Regions from separate parts of the Bradyrhizobium sp. MI1.4 genome, predicted to be linked through region 1. Evidence: predicted binding sites of a transcription regulator. Region 1 holds the regulator's gene; each other region holds the start of a gene.

Evidence for each region. Region 1 encodes LexA, which represses DNA repair genes until DNA is damaged. Its sites were predicted from a motif close to TGTTCNNNNTGTGTTCNG; they were not measured.
Region 2: a site for LexA is predicted at 2,609-2,626, ahead of AC0L23_RS26675 (single-stranded DNA-binding protein). Genes of this name have one in related genera too.
Region 3: a site for LexA is predicted at 1,757-1,774, ahead of AC0L23_RS17475 (PA0069 family radical SAM protein). Genes of this name have one in related genera too.
Region 4: a site for LexA is predicted at 1,775-1,792, ahead of AC0L23_RS05560 (putative DNA modification/repair radical SAM protein). Genes of this name have one in related genera too.

What each region holds. Positions count from the first base shown of each region.
Region 1 is NZ_JBVVPP010000027.1:9,704-13,913, forward strand. Features, by position in the region: gene AC0L23_RS25070 (ComEC/Rec2 family competence protein) at 1-452, shown strand, start outside; gene AC0L23_RS25075 (hypothetical protein) at 591-1,025, opposite strand; gene lexA (transcriptional repressor LexA) at 1,519-2,220, opposite strand; gene AC0L23_RS25085 (molybdopterin molybdotransferase MoeA) at 2,397-3,608, opposite strand; gene AC0L23_RS25090 (hypothetical protein) at 3,847-4,038, opposite strand; gene AC0L23_RS25095 (HAD family hydrolase) at 4,205-4,210, opposite strand, start outside.
Region 2 is NZ_JBVVPP010000031.1:28,716-32,925, reverse strand. Features, by position in the region: gene gyrA (DNA gyrase subunit A) at 1-1,576, opposite strand, end outside; gene AC0L23_RS26675 (single-stranded DNA-binding protein) at 1,948-2,445, opposite strand; gene AC0L23_RS26670 (outer membrane protein) at 2,905-3,687, shown strand; gene AC0L23_RS26665 (outer membrane protein) at 3,919-4,210, shown strand, end outside.
Region 3 is NZ_JBVVPP010000013.1:106,347-110,556, forward strand. Features, by position in the region: gene AC0L23_RS17470 (phosphoketolase family protein) at 1-1,584, opposite strand, end outside; gene AC0L23_RS17475 (PA0069 family radical SAM protein) at 1,796-2,959, shown strand; gene AC0L23_RS17480 (VOC family protein) at 2,983-3,438, shown strand; gene AC0L23_RS17485 (ribonuclease HII) at 3,516-4,210, shown strand, end outside.
Region 4 is NZ_JBVVPP010000003.1:291,676-295,885, forward strand. Features, by position in the region: gene AC0L23_RS05555 (UdgX family uracil-DNA binding protein) at 1-460, opposite strand, end outside; gene AC0L23_RS05560 (putative DNA modification/repair radical SAM protein) at 460-1,695, opposite strand; gene AC0L23_RS05565 (ImuA family protein) at 1,857-2,645, shown strand; gene AC0L23_RS05570 (Y-family DNA polymerase) at 2,542-4,134, shown strand; gene AC0L23_RS05575 (error-prone DNA polymerase) at 4,131-4,210, shown strand, end outside.

The sequences.
Region 1 (4,210 bases):
AGGACAGCTTTCTGCTCAAGGAATGGCTCGCTGCCGACGCCGATCCGCGCGATGCGGGCAGAGCCTCGCTTGCCGATGGCGTGTCCTGCGACGAATCCGGCTGCGTGACGCCACTGGCCGACGGGAGGCTGGTCGCGCTGGCACTGCGCGTCGACGCTCTCGCGGACGATTGCAGTCGGGCCGCGCTGGTGGTGACGACTCGTCCCGCACCGCCTGATTGCGCGGCGATGGTGGTCGATCGGCAGCGGCTCGCCAGCCAGAGCGCGCTGGCGCTGACGCAGCGTGGTGACGGTTTTGTGGTTCAGGCAGTGAGGGCGAGAGGCACGAGCCGCCCCTGGTTGCCGGCCGGCGCCGGCGAGGGTGATTTCGACGGCAGCCTCGCGCCAAAGTCGACCGCGCCTCGCATCAAGGACGCAACGCCGGCGGACACCGACCTGCAAGCCGACGATTGATCTGATGGTGCGGAGCAACGCAGTGGTTCGGTGCGTCCGTTCGGATTAGCGGGGTGCAAACCACACCATCTCGCCGGCCACGGCCGGCGATGGCGATTTAATCCTGACCTCCGACTTCGTAGCCGGAGGGCGGCTCTGTCAGCCGATCGGCAGGTGCGTGACGGTCGGCTGCCTGTCGGCGGTGATCTGCGCCTTGTGCTCGCGCTCGGTGACCGACTGAGTCACCGGCAGTTGCAGCACCGTCGCGCGCTGGCCTTCGACGAGCTGCGTCACCAGCACGTATTTGCCGTCGGGGAATTCGATCGCATCATGATGGCGGTCGGGAACGTGCGGATCGATCTTGCCGAACTTGCCCACGCGGGAATTGATGGTGCGCGTCCAGATCCAGCGATTGTCGTAGCGGACGTCGTCGGCGAAGGCGAGCTCCGTCCCCGGCAGCAGGCAGACGGCAACAGACGGATCGGCTGCAGAGGCGAAGCCGCGCGTCGAGGTGCCGCGGAAGCTTGTCGTGACGATCGTCTCGCCGACTTCGGCGGGGCGCGACGCGACGGCATGTAGGCTGTAGTCACACATCGGGTGCTCCTCATGCTGGGATAGCAACCCGCGTCTCTTATCGAGGCGCAGGCCTCTATCAGAGTGGAAGCACGAACGCTCTGCTTGGTTGTGGGCAAATCTGCGGCTGGCTTCCGCAAGCCGCGATCACATTATCTTTCCCGAATTCAATAGGAACAAAGCTCGCCGCGATGCATTCGGGAGGCGCGTACGCGAACATTGCCAACTTGGCTGCAACGGCCGAACTTGACCGCTGGTCGCTGTTTCCTCGAACAACCGAGCCGCGAAGCGGTGCTGCTTGAAGCGGTGCTGCTTCGTCGGCGTGGCGAGGAGCCAGCGTTGGAGGAGGGGCCGGATAGTCTGTGCAGAACCAGAAAGGCTATCCAGCCGGAGCGGACGATGATCCGCTCCAATCTCTGACCGGCGATGTCGATCGGAAGCGCGCGAGGCGCCAAGCACCTCCGGCATGAAGTGCTTCCGATATGAAGTACTGCCGATAGAAAGACTCCCGGTATCAGTACTTCCGGTAAAGCCCGATCAGCTTGCCCTGAATCTTCACCCGGTTGGGCGGCAGGATGCGGACCTCATAGGCCGCGTTGGCGGGCTCGAGCGCGATCGAGGCGCCGCGACGGCGGAAGCGCTTCAGTGTCGCTTCCTCGTCGTCGATCAGCGCCACCACGATGTCGCCGGTATCGGCGCTCTCGTTGCGCTGGATCAGGGCCATGTCGCCGTCGAGAATGCCGGCTTCGACCATCGAGTCGCCGCGCACTTCCAGCGCGTAATGCTCGCCCGAGCCGAGCATGTCAGGCGGTACGCTGATAGTATGGCTGCGGGTCTGCAACGCCTCGATCGGCGTGCCGGCCGCGATGCGGCCCATCACCGGCACCGCGACGGGACGTTCGCCCTCGTCAGCGGGCAGGCTCGCGCTCGCACGCACCTTGCCGAGATTGCCCTCGATGACGCTCGGCGTGAAGCCGCGGCGGCTGCCAGCGGCTGCCTGGAGCTCCGGCAGCTTGATGACTTCAATCGCACGGGCGCGGTTGGGCAGGCGTCGGATGAAGCCACGCTCCTCGAGCGCCGTGATCAGGCGATGGATGCCCGACTTCGAGCGCAGATCGAGCGCATCCTTCATCTCGTCGAAGGAGGGCGGCACGCCGCTTTCCTTCAGACGTTCACTGATGAACCGCAGAAGCTCGTATTGTTTGCGCGTTAACATCTCGACCAAAGTCCCCCGGTTGATGTCGTCCGATTCCGAGACGCTGAATTCGGCCATAAGCCGCTGCATGCTCGAAACAAATCATGAACAGACACTATATGTTCGATACATGTTCCGCAACTGCTTAATTTACCGTGAACAGAGCAAAGTGCGCGGAACGCGCGTTGCGGGGGCGCTCAGACGGGGAGCCGCAACACTTCGCAAGCCGTGCCGGCTTCGGCCTTCGGCGCGAATGGTGCGCGGACGAGAAGTACCTGTGCTGCAGCGAGATTCGCAAGCAGCGAAGAGTCCTGATGATTGACGGGAACAACGACGCGTGTGCCATCGTCACGCTCCTCAAGATGCGCGCGCAGATAGTCCTCGCGCTGGTCGTTGGCGCCGACGTCGCGGCCGAGCACGGCGCGTTCACGGCGATGGTGAATCACTGAACGGCCCGACAGGGCGCGAATCAGCGGCACCATGAACAGGAAAGCGCACACGTAGGACGATACGGGATTGCCCGGCAGGCCGATCACACCCATTGCGCCGAGTCGCCCGTGCATCATCGGCTTGCCTGGCCGCATCGCGATCTTCCAGAACGCCATCGCGATGCCTTCGTCCCGCAGTGCCTGCTGGACCAGATCGTGGTCGCCGACCGATGCGCCGCCGGTCGTGATCAGGACGTCGGCGCCGCTCTCGCGGGCGCGGCGGATGCCGGCGGTGGTGGCCTCGAGCGTGTCGGCGGCAATACCGAGGTCGATGGTCTCGGCGCCCTCGCTGCGGGCGAGCGCGTGCAGGGCGTAGCCGTTGGAATAGACGATCTGGCCGTGGCCGGGCGTGGTGCCCGGCATCACCAGCTCGTCGCCGGTGGCGAGAATCGCGACCTTCGGACGCCTGACAACGGCAAGGTGCGGATGATTCATCCCGGCGGCGAGCGCGAGGTCTCGCTCGGTCAGACGGCTTCCCTTGCGCAGGAGCACGTCGCCCTCGCGGAAATCGACGCCGGCGGGGCGGATGTGCCGGCCGGCGATCGCGGCTTCCTTGATCGTGATGCGCTTGCCGGCGGCGACCGTGTCCTCCTGGATCACGACGGCGTCCGCGCCAAAGGGAACGACGCCGCCGGTGAAGATCCGCACGGCCTCGCCGGCTCCGACCGTCCCCTCGAACGGTCGGCCCGCTGCGACTTCGCCGATGACGGTGAGCTCCGAATCGATCGTCGCGGCATCGGCCGCGCGCACCGCGTAGCCGTCCATCGCCGACATCGCTTGCGGCGGCTGCGTGCGCCGCGCCACGACGTCACGCGCGAGCACGCGATGGTAGGCCTCGTCGAGGGAAATCATTTCTTCCGGCAGCGGCTCTGCACCCGCCAGCACCGCGGCAAGCGCGTCAGAAACCGGCATCAAGGCCACGGCGAAAACTCCTGCTCGGCACGTTCGGGCGAATGTTCCGCACGTCTTCTAGCCGAGCGCAGGCGCAGAGGCAAAAGCGGCTGAGCAGGCACAGTCATCCCGCCCCTTCACATTGTTCCGGAAGGCAGGATCAAGCGCGTCGCGGCATGATCCGAAGGAGGTCACAGATCGGCAGGAGAGTGGTCATGGAAGCGACGAAAATCATGGCAAGGCGAGAACGCGCCATGGCCTGAATCGATCAGCTCCCTGCCTGCCCGGGAGTTACGTCGGGCGCCTTGGATCCCTGATCCTTGTCGGGCAGCGGGTCGGCTTGGGATTTCAGGTCGGCGGCCTTGCTCACAAGCTTGGCGGAAAGGTCCGAATCTGAAGTTGTCCTCGCGAATTCAAGAAGAAGAGAGGCCTGCTTGGTGAGGTAGGTTTTGCCCAGCACGATGATGCATCCGTCCGTAGAAGTCCCAACGGACTCTAAGAGTCCGGAAGGCGGTATTCCGTTCCCGGAACTCTGTATAAAAATGCACAAAGTGATCCGGTTCCTCAATTTTTCAAAATTGGTCCGTCGGGCCGTGCCGTCGTGGGTTTCGCGACAACGGACGTCGTCAAAT
Region 2 (4,210 bases), on a different contig from region 1:
CCTGCTCGATGATGACGGTGCGGCGCGGGGTTGCGAACTCGGCCTTCACTTCGGCGAGCTCGGACTTGATGATGCCCAGCACGCGGTCGCGCGAGCGCAGGATGTCGAGATAGTCGGCGATCTCGCCGGCGAGCTTGTCGAGCTCCTCGCGGATTTCGTCGCGGCCGAGTGCGGTGAGGCGTTGCAGGCGCAGATCGAGAATGGCCCTCGCCTGCTCCATCGACAGCCGGATCGTGCCGTTCTCGCTGATGCGGTGGCGCGGATCGTCGATCAGCGTCAGCATGTCTTCGACGTCCCGGGCCGGCCAGTCGCGCGACATCAGGGTGTCGCGGGCGGTGGTCGGGTCGGGCGAGGTCCGGATGACGCGGATCATCTCGTCGATATTGGCGACTGCGATGGCGAGACCGACCAAAACATGGGCGCGATCTCGGGCCTTGGCGAGCAGGAACTTGGTGCGCCGCGTGACGACCCGCTCGCGAAAGTCGACGAAGATCGCCAGCAGGTCCTTCAGGTGCATGACCCGTGGACGGCCGCTGTCGAGCGCCACCATGTTGACGCCGAAGCTCGTCTGCAGCGGCGTGAACCTGTAGAGCTGATTGAGCACCACGTCCGGCACGGCGTCGCGCTTCAATTCGATGACGACGCGGTAGCCGTCGCGATCGGATTCATCGCGCAGGTCGCCGATGCCCTCGATCTTCTTTTCCTTGACCAGCTCGGCGATGCGCTCGACCATCGTCGCCTTGTTCACCTGGTAGGGAATCTCGGTGATGATGATCGCCTCGCGCTCCTTGCGGATGGTCTCGATCGCGACCTTGCCGCGCATCATGACCGAGCCGCGGCCGAGGTGATAGGCGGCGCGGATGCCCTGCCGTCCGAGGATGACGCCGCCGGTCGGGAAGTCCGGTCCCGGCACGATGTTGATGAGCTCGTCGATGGTGAGCGCGGGGTTGTCGATCAGCGCGACGCAGGCGTCGATGACCTCGCCGAGATTGTGCGGCGGGATGTTGGTCGCCATGCCGACCGCGATGCCGCCGGCGCCGTTGACGAGAAGGTTCGGGAACTTGGCTGGCAAGACCGACGGTTCGGTCTCGTTGTTGTCGTAGTTCGGCTGGAAGTCGACCGTGTCCTTGTCGATGTCGGCCAGCAGAGCCAGCGCCGCCTTCGTCAATCGGGCTTCGGTATAACGATAGGCAGCCGGGGGATCGCCGTCGACCGAGCCGAAATTGCCCTGGCCGTCGATCAGCGGCACGCGCATGGAGAAGTCCTGCGCCATCCGGACCATGGCGTCGTAGATCGACTGGTCGCCATGCGGATGATATTTACCGATGACGTCACCGACCACGCGGGCGGACTTGACGTACTTCTTGTCCGGCGTGTGCCCCTGCTCGTTCATCGAGTACAGGATGCGGCGATGCACCGGCTTCAGGCCATCGCGGGCGTCAGGCAGCGCCCGCGCCACGATCACGCTCATGGCGTAGTCGAGATAGGACTTCTTCATCTCCTCGAAGATGGAGACGGGGCGAATATCCGAGGGTTGCGCCGGCTGGTCGCCGGGCTTGTCGTCGTCGTCAGCCAAGGGGAAATCCGGTGAGGTTTTATCTGGGAATCATATAGCGCATCGAGCCTCTGATAACCACCCTCGCGGCGTTCTGGGAAGCGCTTTTTCCGCCTATTTTTCCAACAACTTAAGCCCTTGCGAGCGGTGTCTCGGACAGCACTCGCATCGGCCTTGCAAAATCGCCGCTCACGCGTGGAAAACCGCGCGGTGAGCTTGCCGCGTCGGCGCGTTTGCCAAGCCGCAATCCGAGCTCACCCCAAACATGAAGCGGGCCCGGAAATGCCGAGCCCGTCCTGTCGATTAGTGGGATGTTCTGACATGAGATGAGAAGCGCCGCCCATCCGGCCGGCGCGTCCGCATCAGGCGCCGCGTTCTTGGAGCGGAATCGCTCAGAACGGGATATCGTCGTCCATGTCGCTGTTGCGGCCACCGCCGCCGGCGGCAACAGGGCGCCGCGGCGCGCTGCTGACCGGACCGGAGGAGCCGAAATCGCCGCCCGGCTCGTCGCCGAAGCTGCCGCCTCCGCCACCGCCGCTACGACCGTCCAGCATCGTCAAGGTCGAGTTGAACCCCTGGAGCACGACTTCGGTCGAGTACTTTTCGACACCGCTCTGGTCGGTCCATTTGCGGGTCTGGAGCGCACCCTCGACGTAAATCTTGGCGCCCTTCTTCAGATACTGTTCGGCGACCTTGCAGAGCCCTTCATTGAAGATCACGACGCGGTGCCACTCGGTCTTTTCCTTGCGCTCGCCAGTCGCCTTGTCGCGCCACGTCTCCGAGGTCGCGACGCTCAGATTGGCGATCGGCCGCCCGTCCTGGGTGCGGCGGATTTCAGGATCCTTGCCGAGATTTCCAACCAGAATGACCTTGTTGACGCTTCCCGCCATCTCCGCTCTCCGCTCCGAATGCCACTGAATTCAAGAAGGCCGGTCCGCTCCCGCGTTCCGCCGTGCCTGTTGAGGCGACCCTATACGCTCGCCGAACACTTGCGGACGACGATCAGGCCGTCACCCCTCCGGTTATCCCCACATATAGCATCGACCTCCGGTTCGTTCCAGATTTGTTCTTGGCGAAGACAGATCTGAAGGCGTGGGATCGATCGGCCACATGTGTTGCGGAAAGGCACACGTCGATTGGAACCTTTGTAGGTTCCCAAAAATGGAAGAAAGAACTTAACATTCAGCAAGTTATGGGTACTCGCACTGCCCCGGTCTTGTTGCATTTGGGAGACGGACTCTGCCGCTCCGTAGAGCTACGGTTGCCTCGGACTTAGTTCATATGGGCCCTCGCGCCTGATCAGCCGCTTCGGGGACATAAGAAGCGGACGAAACCTGGGGAGACTGGCAATGAATAAGCTTCTTATTTGTGCAATCGGTGCAGTGGCGATGGGCTTGTCGGCTCCCGCAAGCGCGGCGGACATGGCCGCGCGTCCCTACACCAAAGCCCCGCCGCCGGCGGTTGCCGCCATCTACGACTGGAGCGGCTTCTACATCGGCATCAACGGCGGCGGTGGCTCCAGCCACAAGTGCTGGGACTTCGTCACGCCCGCGACCGGCGTTCTCGTCGGCGAAGGCTGTCACAATGCAACAGGGGGCACCGTCGGCGGCCAGATCGGCTATCGCTGGCAGTCCGCCAATTGGGTGTTCGGTCTGGAAGGCCAGGGCAACTGGGCTGACTTCCGGGGCGACAACGTGAGCACCCTCTTCCCTGGTACCGCTTTGGTGACGGGTGATCGCAACCGTTCCCGCATCGACGCTTTCGGTCTCATCACCGGTCAGGTCGGTTACGCCTGGAACAACGTGCTGCTTTACGTGAAGGGCGGCGCCGCCGTCGTCGGTGACAAGTACGACATCTACGCTGCTGCGGGTACGCCCGGCGCGGGCGCGCTGTTGGCTTCGGCCCGGGAGACTCGCTGGGGTGGCACGGTCGGGGCCGGTCTGGAATTCGGCTTCGCCCCGAACTGGTCGCTGGGCTTTGAGTACGACCACATCTTCCTTGGCGATCGCACGATCGGCTTCACAACGCCCGCGGGTGCGGTATTCGGCAGCGACCGGATTCGCCAGGACGTAGACATGGGCCTGGTCCGCTTGAACTATCGCTGGGGCGGTCCGGCCATCGCAAGGTACTGATCGCGCTGGACATATCGCACTTCGAAGGCCGGCCTTGCGCCGGCCTTTTGCTGTGCAGTCCTCCGATATTAATCGGTCAATAACCGTTCCGTTTTCCGACCGTTGTTGCTTTTGAGTGACACAACTTGCGGCTTCACTGGTGTAAGTACGGCATCAGTTGGGCAAGTGAGTCCGATGCCCTTCCCTATCTTGGAAGGCACAATCAGAAACTGGGACTGGGATTAGTTGAAAATGAAAAAGGTTTTGTTGGCTTCGGCCTGTTTGTTCGCTCTCGCTGCCCCGGCTTCGGCCGCTGATCTCGCGGCGCGCCCCTACACCAAGGCCCCCGTGGCCATGGCTTCGGTCTACAACTGGACCGGCTTCTACCTCGGTATCGTCGGTGGCGGCGCTTGGGAAAATTCCTCGACCGACCCGAAGATGAAGGGCGGCTTCGTCGGCGGTACTGCCGGCTACAACTGGCAGACCGGCAATGTCGTGCTCGGCGTCGAGGCCGATGGTTCCTGGGCTGATGTCAGCGCGTCGG
Region 3 (4,210 bases), on a different contig from region 1:
ATGCGAGGTGAGCAGATAGTTGAGCGAGGCGATCGGTCGCCGCCACGGCAGATGCCGGGTCACCTTCAGCCATTTGGCGTGCTGGTTGAACATGGAATCCACGATGTGGATGAACGCCTCGTAGCAGGAGAAGAAGCCGTGCCGGCCCGTGAGCAGGTAACCCTCTAACCAGCCCTGGCAGAGATGCTCGCTCAGGACTTCCATCACGCGTCCGTCCTGGGCGAGATGCACGTCGTAAGGTTTTGTCGGCTCCATCCAGACGCGTTCGGTGGCCTCGAACACCGCATCGAGCCGGTTCGACGCAGTCTCGTCCGGGCCCATGATGCGGAAGTTGCGGGCCTCGGTGTTGAGGCGGATGACGTCGCGCAGGAATTTCCCGAGCTCGCGGGTTGCCTCCGCCACGACGCCGCCCGGCTGCGCTACTTCGACGGCGAAACTGCGGAAGTCCGGCAGCTTCAGCTCCTTCTTCAGAAGGCCGCCATTGGCGTGCGGATTGGCGCCCATGCGGCGATTGCCTTCGGGCGCGAGCGCCTGGAGCTCGGCAATGAGCGCGCCGTTCGCGTCGAACAGCTTTTCCGGCTCGTAGCTGCGCATCCAGTCTTCGAGAATCTTCAGATGCGCTGGGTTCTCGCGACAGTTCGCGACGGGCACCTGATGCGCCCGCCAAAAGCCCTCCACCTTCTTGCCGTCGACTTCCTTGGGGCCGGTCCAGCCCTTCGGGCTGCGCAGCACGATCATCGGCCAGCGCGGACGTTCGACGCTCTTGCGGCCGTCGCGGGCGTGCTGCTGGATCGACCGGATGCTGACGAGCGCGACGTCGAGCGCGTCTGCCATGGCCCGGTGCATCAATTTGGGATCGTCGCCCTCGACGAACAGCGGCTCGTGGCCGAGCCCGCGGAAGAGATCGCGGATCTCGTCGTCGCGCATCCGGCCGAGCACGGTCGGATTGGCAATCTTGTAACCGTTGAGATGCAGGATCGGCAGCACCGCGCCGTCATGCGCAGGATTGAGGAATTTGTTGGAGTGCCAGGACGCGGCGAGCGGGCCGGTCTCGGCCTCGCCGTCACCGACGACACAGGCGACGATCAGGTCGGGATTGTCGAAGGCCGCGCCATAGGCATGCACCAGCGCGTAACCGAGCTCACCGCCTTCGTGGATCGAGCCCGGCGTTTCCGGCGCCGCGTGACTCGGGATGCCGCCGGGGAAGGAGAATTGCCTGAACAGCTTGCGCAACCCCTCGGTATCGCGCGCGATATCGGGATAGAGCTCGCTGTAGCTGCCTTCGAGATAGGTGTTGGCGACCATGCCGGGGCCGCCGTGCCCGGGACCGCAGACATAGATCACGTTCAGGTCCAGCGCGCGGATGACGCGGTTGAGATGGGCATAAATGAAGTTCAAACCGGGCGTCGTGCCCCAATGGCCGAGCAAACGCGGCTTGATGTGCTCGGGCCGTAAGGGCTCGCGCAGCAGCGGATTGTCGAGGAGATAGATTTGCCCAACGGAGAGATAGTTCGCGGCGCGCCAATAGCGGTCGAGCAGATCGAGGTTGCTGCTCGCTGCGGCCAATTGTTGTTGATTTGTCATGTTCTTGCCGACCTTCACCCAACGATCGTCATCAACCATGTTCCGCGACGATCGATCCCTCCCGTGATCAAACGGAATCGTGGTCACGCTGGTGTTGCGTGAAGTCAAAAACCCCCGCCCGAAATTTGGGCAGCTCGACTGTGCATGGGGTTGTTTTCACGTTTTTTGTTTGTGTTCTTGATTTGTTCCTTTGACATGCTATCTTGGCTTCATGAGTCCAGCATCCTCTCATGCTCTCAAGCACCCGCCGGTCACGGCGCCCTCCGAGCCGGCGGGTGCGCCTTCTGACTTCCCTGAGCTGGCGGTCGCCATCGACCGCCAGCGCAGGCGAGGCCGGGGCGCGCAGTCCAACGCCAGCGGCCGGTTTGAGGCCGAGGCGCGCGTCGCATTCGACGATGGCTGGCAGAGCCTTGAAGAACTGCCCCCGTTCAAGACCACGGTCGGGATCGACACCTCGCGCAAGGTGATCACCCGCAACGAATCTCCCGACATCGGCTTCGATCGTTCGATCAATCCCTACCGCGGTTGCGAGCACGGCTGCGTCTATTGCTTCGCGCGGCCGACGCATGCCTATCTTGGCCTGTCGCCGGGGCTCGACTTTGAGTCGAAGCTGTTCGTGAAGCCCGAGGCGCCGGCGTTGCTCGAGAAGGAGCTTGCGGCGCCGGGCTACGAGCCGCGGATGATCGCGATCGGCACCAACACCGATCCCTATCAGCCGATCGAGCGCGAGCGCAAAATCATGCGCGGCATTCTGGAGGTGCTGGAGCGCGCCGGCCATCCCGTCGGGATCGTCACCAAGTCGGCGCTGGTCGTGCGCGACATCGACATTCTCGCGCGAATGGCCAAACGCAACCTCGCCAAGGTCGGGATCTCCGTGACCTCGCTCGATCCGAAACTAGCGCGCACCATGGAGCCGCGGGCGTCCACGCCGCCGAAGCGGCTGGAGGCACTGAAGCAGCTTTCCGAGGCTGGCATTCCGACCACCGTCATGGTCGCGCCCGTGATCCCCGCGCTGAACGATTCCGAGATCGAGCGCATCCTGGATGCCGCCGCCCATGCCGGCGTCAAGGAGGCCTCCTACGTGTTGCTGCGGTTGCCGCTCGAGGTGCGCGATCTCTTTCGGGAATGGCTGATGGCGAACTATCCGGACCGGTATCGCCACGTCTTCACGCTGATCCGCGACATGCGCGGCGGCCGTGACTACGATGCGAAATGGGGCGAGCGCATGAAGGGCACCGGCCCGATGGCCTGGACCATCGGCCGCCGCTTCGAGATCGCTTGCGACAGGCTCGGGCTGAACAAACGGCGCGCCAAGCTGACGACGGATCATTTTGCCAAGCCGAAGCGGAACGGCGATCAGCTCAGCCTGTTCTGAGGGACGAAGTGAGAGAGGCGTCTATGAGTAAGGAACCGCCAGCTCCTATCCCGCGGCTGACCGTCATCACGCTGGGCGTGAACGACATCCGCGCCAGCATTGCCTTTTACGACGCGCTCGGTTTCTCGCGCCGGCTCAAGGTAACCGGCGAGACCGTTGCGTTCTATGACACCGGCGGTCCGGTGCTCGCGTTGTTTCCCTGGGATCAACTCGCGGTCGACGCCAAATTGCCTGATCATCCGAGGCCATCGACGTTCCGCGGCATGACGCTCGCCTGGAATTGCCGCGCGCGTGAGGAGGTGGATGCGGTGCTGGTCTTCGCCGTCAGCAAGGGAGCCGCGTTGCTGAAGGCAGCACATGAGACCGACTACGGCGGCTATTCCGGCTATTTCGCCGATCCTGACGGCCATCCCTGGGAGGTCGTGGTCGCGCCCGGCATCGACGTCGGCGAGGACCGGCGGGTGCATCTGGCGGAATAGGGCGGCTGGCTTGAATAACGGGAATTGTTCGAGGTTCCCGATTGCGCAGGCCATGCCGCTTGCGCACGATCCCGGCCATGATTCGGGATCAATCCGCCAAGAAGCCGGCCAAAGGCGCGCCCAAAAAGGCTGCGCCTAAGAACGAGAAGGCTGCGCCTGAGAACAAGAAAGCTGCGCCCAAAAAAATCGCCAAGGCGCTGGCCGGCACAAAGAGCGCCATCATCGTTGCCCCAAGCTTCCGCCGTGAGCGCGCGCTGATCAAGTGCGGCGTTTGGCCGGTAGCGGGCTGCGATGAGGCGGGCCGGGGGCCACTGGCCGGTCCAGTGGTGGCGGCGGCGGTGATTCTCGATCCCGACCGCATCCCGCGCGGCATCGACGATTCCAAGCGCCTGACAGCCGAGGAGCGCGAAAGGCTGTTCGACAAGATCTGCGCGACCGCCCAGGTCTCGGTGGCCGTCGCCTCGCGCTCCCGCATCGACCGCGACAACATCCTGCGCGCCTCGCTGTGGGCGCTGAAGCGCGCCGTGGTGGCGCTGCCCCAGCAGCCGCGGCACGTCTTCGTCGACGGCCGCGACCGGCTCGACACGGAATGCGATTGCGAAGCCGTGATCGGCGGCGACGGCATCGTCCTGTCGATCGCAGCGGCCTCGATCATCGCCAAGGTAACGCGGGACCGCCTGATGTGCGCGTTGGCGCAGGACTGTCCCGGCTACGGTTTCGAGCAGCATAAGGGCTACGCCGTGCCCGAGCACCTCGACGCGCTCAACCGCCT
Region 4 (4,210 bases), on a different contig from region 1:
GCTCGACGATATGATGCTCCGGCTCGAACCAGGCGACGTAGTGTGCTTCGCGTTCCCTGCCGATCTCGCGGAAGCGCACGAAGGCATGCATCTTGTGCTCGTCGCGGTAGACCGCCTTTGCCATGGCCGTGACTTGCGCGACATCGAGATCGGTCGCGACCTCGATGAGGTCGTGATTGTCCTTCAGCCGAAACAGCAGGCGATAGAGGATCGCGAAACGCTCGGGATCGCGATGCAGGATCGCGGCCTTGGCGAGCTCGACGAATTTTGCTGGCACGTTGAAGGTGCTATCGCCACCGGCCGGCAGCGGAGACGGCGAGGGTGGCGCGAACAGCTCCGCTTCGCCGCCCTGCACGGTCCAGGTGACATCGACCGGTTTCATTTGGTGAAGCACGAGGCTACGCGCGGCTTTGCGCCAGCCGTCGAAATCGGTTTCGTTCTCGAGGGTGATGTACTGCATCAGAAGCCAAATCCCAGTTGTGTGGCCTTCGGCTTGAACCGTTCGATCAGCCGTGCCTCGTCGAGGCGGTGCGGCGCGGGCCGGTGATCGCTCAGCACGATGAACGGCAGCGCTTTGTTCCGGGGCACATGCAGCCGCGCGAGATCGGCGACGCGGATGGTGGTCGTGCGGCGCGCCGCGATGATGCGCTCGACCGCCTTGGTGCCGAAGCCCGGCACGCGCAACAATTCCTCGCGGCTGGCCCGGTTGACGTCGAGCGGGAAGCGGTCGCGGTGGCGCAGCGCCCAGGCGAGTTTTGGATCGATGTCGAGCGGCAGCATCGCACTGTCGTCGACGATCTCGCCGACGTCGAAGCCGTAGAACCGCATCAGCCAGTCGGCCTGGTAGAGTCGGTGCTCGCGCAGCAAGGGCGGCGCGCGCAGAGGCAGCGCGCGGCTGGCATCGGGGATCGGGCTGAACGCGGAATAATAGACGCGCCTCAGCCTGTATGAACTGTAGAGATTGGCGCTGGTGTGGAGGATAGTGTGGTCGGAGGCCGCGTCGGCGCCGACGATCATCTGCGTGCTTTGGCCGGCCGGTGCGAAGCGCTGCGGCTTGGCTTTCGTCTTCGCGCTACGGCTTTCCTCGGCCTCGTCCAGCTTCAGCCGCAGTCGGCCCATTGTGCGGCGGATCGCGCGCACGTCCTTCTCGGGCGCGAATTGCTGCAGGCTCGTCTCCTGCGGCATCTCGATGTTGATGGAGAGACGGTCGGCATATTTGCCGGCCTCGGAGATCAATGCATCGTCGGCCTCGGGGATTGTTTTGAGATGGATGTAGCCACGGAAGTGATGCTCCTCGCGCAGTTTGCGCGCGACGCTTACCACCTGCTCCATGGTGTAGTCGGGGTTGCGGATGATGCCGGAGGAGAGAAACAGTCCTTCGATGTAATTGCGCCGGTAGAAGTCGAGCGTCAGCTTGACGACTTCGTCGATGGTGAAGCGGGCGCGTGGCACGTTGGAAGAGGCCCGGTTGACGCAATAGAGGCAGTCGTAATTGCAGGCGTTGGTCAGCAGCACCTTGAGCAGCGAGATACAGCGACCGTCCGGCGCGTAGGAATGGCAAATGCCCATGCCGGGCGCGGTCGATCCCATGCCCTTGCCGTCGCTGGAATCCCGCCTCTCGGTGCCGCTGGAGGCGCAGGACGCGTCGTACTTGGCGGCGTCGGCCAGGATTTCCAGCTTGCGTTGCACGTCCATATTGGATCCCTTTGATTCAGCTCATGAATCCCAAGGCCCGCCAATTCGATTGACTCCTGGGGCGTCGTTAGCTTTATATTAGAACATATCATGAACAAATGAGCTAGCCGCTGGTTCTCTTTTTGAGAGCCACCGGCAATCACTCCTGAGGAGCGGCGTATATGAGCGGCGCACGAACAAGCGCGCTTGCAGCCTTGCGCGGCCAGATCGAGCGCATCGAGACGGCGGAGGTCGTGCATCATCGCGACCGTGTCGCGCTCGGCCATCGCGAGGCCGACAGCGCGCTAAAGGGCGGGCTCGCACGCGCGGCAATCCACGAGGTATTTTGCGAAGGACGTCAGGGCGCGGCCGCGACCGGCTTTGTCACCGGACTTGCGGGGCGCATGACGGCACGCAAACCGCTGCTGTGGGTGCGGCAGGATTTTTCAGAAATTGAAACCGGTGCGCTGTCGATGAGCGGGCTCACCGAGATCGGTCTCGATCCGCGCCGTATGGTGATGGTGCGCGCCGCCGACGTGGAGAGTGCGTTGCGCACGTCGGCCGATGCGCTCGCCTGCGACGCGCTGGGCGCCGTCGTGCTCGAGCTCTGGGGTGAGACGAGGCAGTTCGATCTCGTGGCGAGCCGCAAGCTGACGCTGGCTGCGCAATCTTCCGGTGTCACCGGCCTGTTGCTGCGGATGGCCGCGCAACCTTTACCCTCGACCGCCGAGACCAGATGGATGCTGCGCGCGGCGCATTCGCCGCCGGGCGCGATGTGGAGCGCCTGGGGGGCGCCGCGCTTCGATGCCGAGCTCCTGCGCAATCGTCACGGTCCGTGTGGCCGGTGGATCATGGAATGGAAATGTGATGAGTGCCAGTTCTCTGAATCGTCGGCGTATCCTCAGCCTGTGGCTACCGCGCCTGCCCATCGATCGGATCCAGCGGTTCTTCGGCAACGTCGGACTGCATAAAAATAATGCGCCTAGCATCGTCGTTGCCAAGGATAGCAACGCGCTGGTGATCCATGCGCTGGACGAGGCGGCCGAGCGCCTCGGTCTGCATATCGGCCAGCCTTTGGCCAATGCCCGGGCGATGTGTCCAAATCTCAAGGTGTTCGACGCCGATGCCATGGCCGATGCGAAGACGATCGGCGACATCGCCGACTGGTGCGACCGCTTCACGCCGCTGGTGGCGCTCGATCCGCCGCACGGGCTGTTCCTCGACATCACCGGCTGCGCGCATCTGTTCGGCGGCGAGGCTGCGCTGTTGCAAACCCTTGTCCGCGCCCTCGACCGCCAGGGCTTTGCCGTCAGCGCGGCGATCGCCGGCACCTCGGTCTGCGCGCGCACGCTGACGCGGCAATCTTCAGGGACCATCGTTGCCGATGGCGAGGAGGCGGCGGCAATCAGTCGGTTTCCGGTGTCCGCACTTGGCGCGGGTGAGGCCATTACCACCGGTCTGCGACGCGCCGGCCTGAAGACCATCGGCGATGTCGCCTCGCGCACGCCGAGCGAAATCACGGCGCGGTTCGGTGCGCGGTTCTCCACGCTGCTCGCGCATGCGCTGGGGCAGGGCGATGCGCCGATCAATCCACGAAAGCCGCCGCCTGATTACATCGTGGAGAAACGCTTTGCCGAGCCGATCGCGACCGACACCATGATCGCGATGACGCTGTCGCGCCTGGCGGATACGTTGATCGCGTCGATGGAGAAGCAGGGCAAGGGCGCGCGACGGTTAGAAGCCACATTCTTCCGTACCGACGGCGCGGTGCGCGCCATCATGGTCGAAACCGGACGTCCCGTGACGCGGAGCGCGGTCGTCGACCGGCTGTTCCGCGAGCGTCTCGATGCACTCGCCGATCCCCTCGATCCCGGCTTCGGCTTCGACATGGTGCGGCTGTCGGCAAGCCGCACCGAGATCGTGGTGCAGGAGCAGCGCGATCTCGACGCCCATGTCCACGACAATGACGAGCTTGCCGCGCTGATCGACCGCATCGCCGCGCGCATCGGCGGAAAGCGCGTCGTCGTGCACCTGCCTGAGGATACCCATATCCCTGAATGTGCGGTGCTGGCGGCGCCTGCCCAGCATCATCTCGCCGTGGCCATGCAGGCCGAATGGCCCGCGCGCACCGAGGGTGAGCCGCCGCTGCGTCCGTTGCGGTTGTTCGACAAGCCTGAGCCGATCAATGTGCCGTTCGCGACCGTGCCCGACGGGCCGCCGCATCAATTCACCTGGCGCCGCGCGCAGCATGCGGTGGTGCGGGTGGAGGGCCCCGAGCGCATCGCCATGGAATGGTGGCGGCAGGACGGCAAGCAACTGACGCGGGATTATTTCCGTATCGAAGATGCCGAAGGCTTGCGCTTCTGGATCTTTCGCGACGGTCTTTACGAGGGGGAGTGCTTCGACGGCGACGGCAAGCCCGTTCCTCCCGGTTGGTATGTGCACGGTCTCTTCGCATGAACATACCTTCTTATGCCGAGATCGGCATCACCACGAATTTCTCCTTCCTGCGCGGCGGTTCGGACCCGCGTGCCTA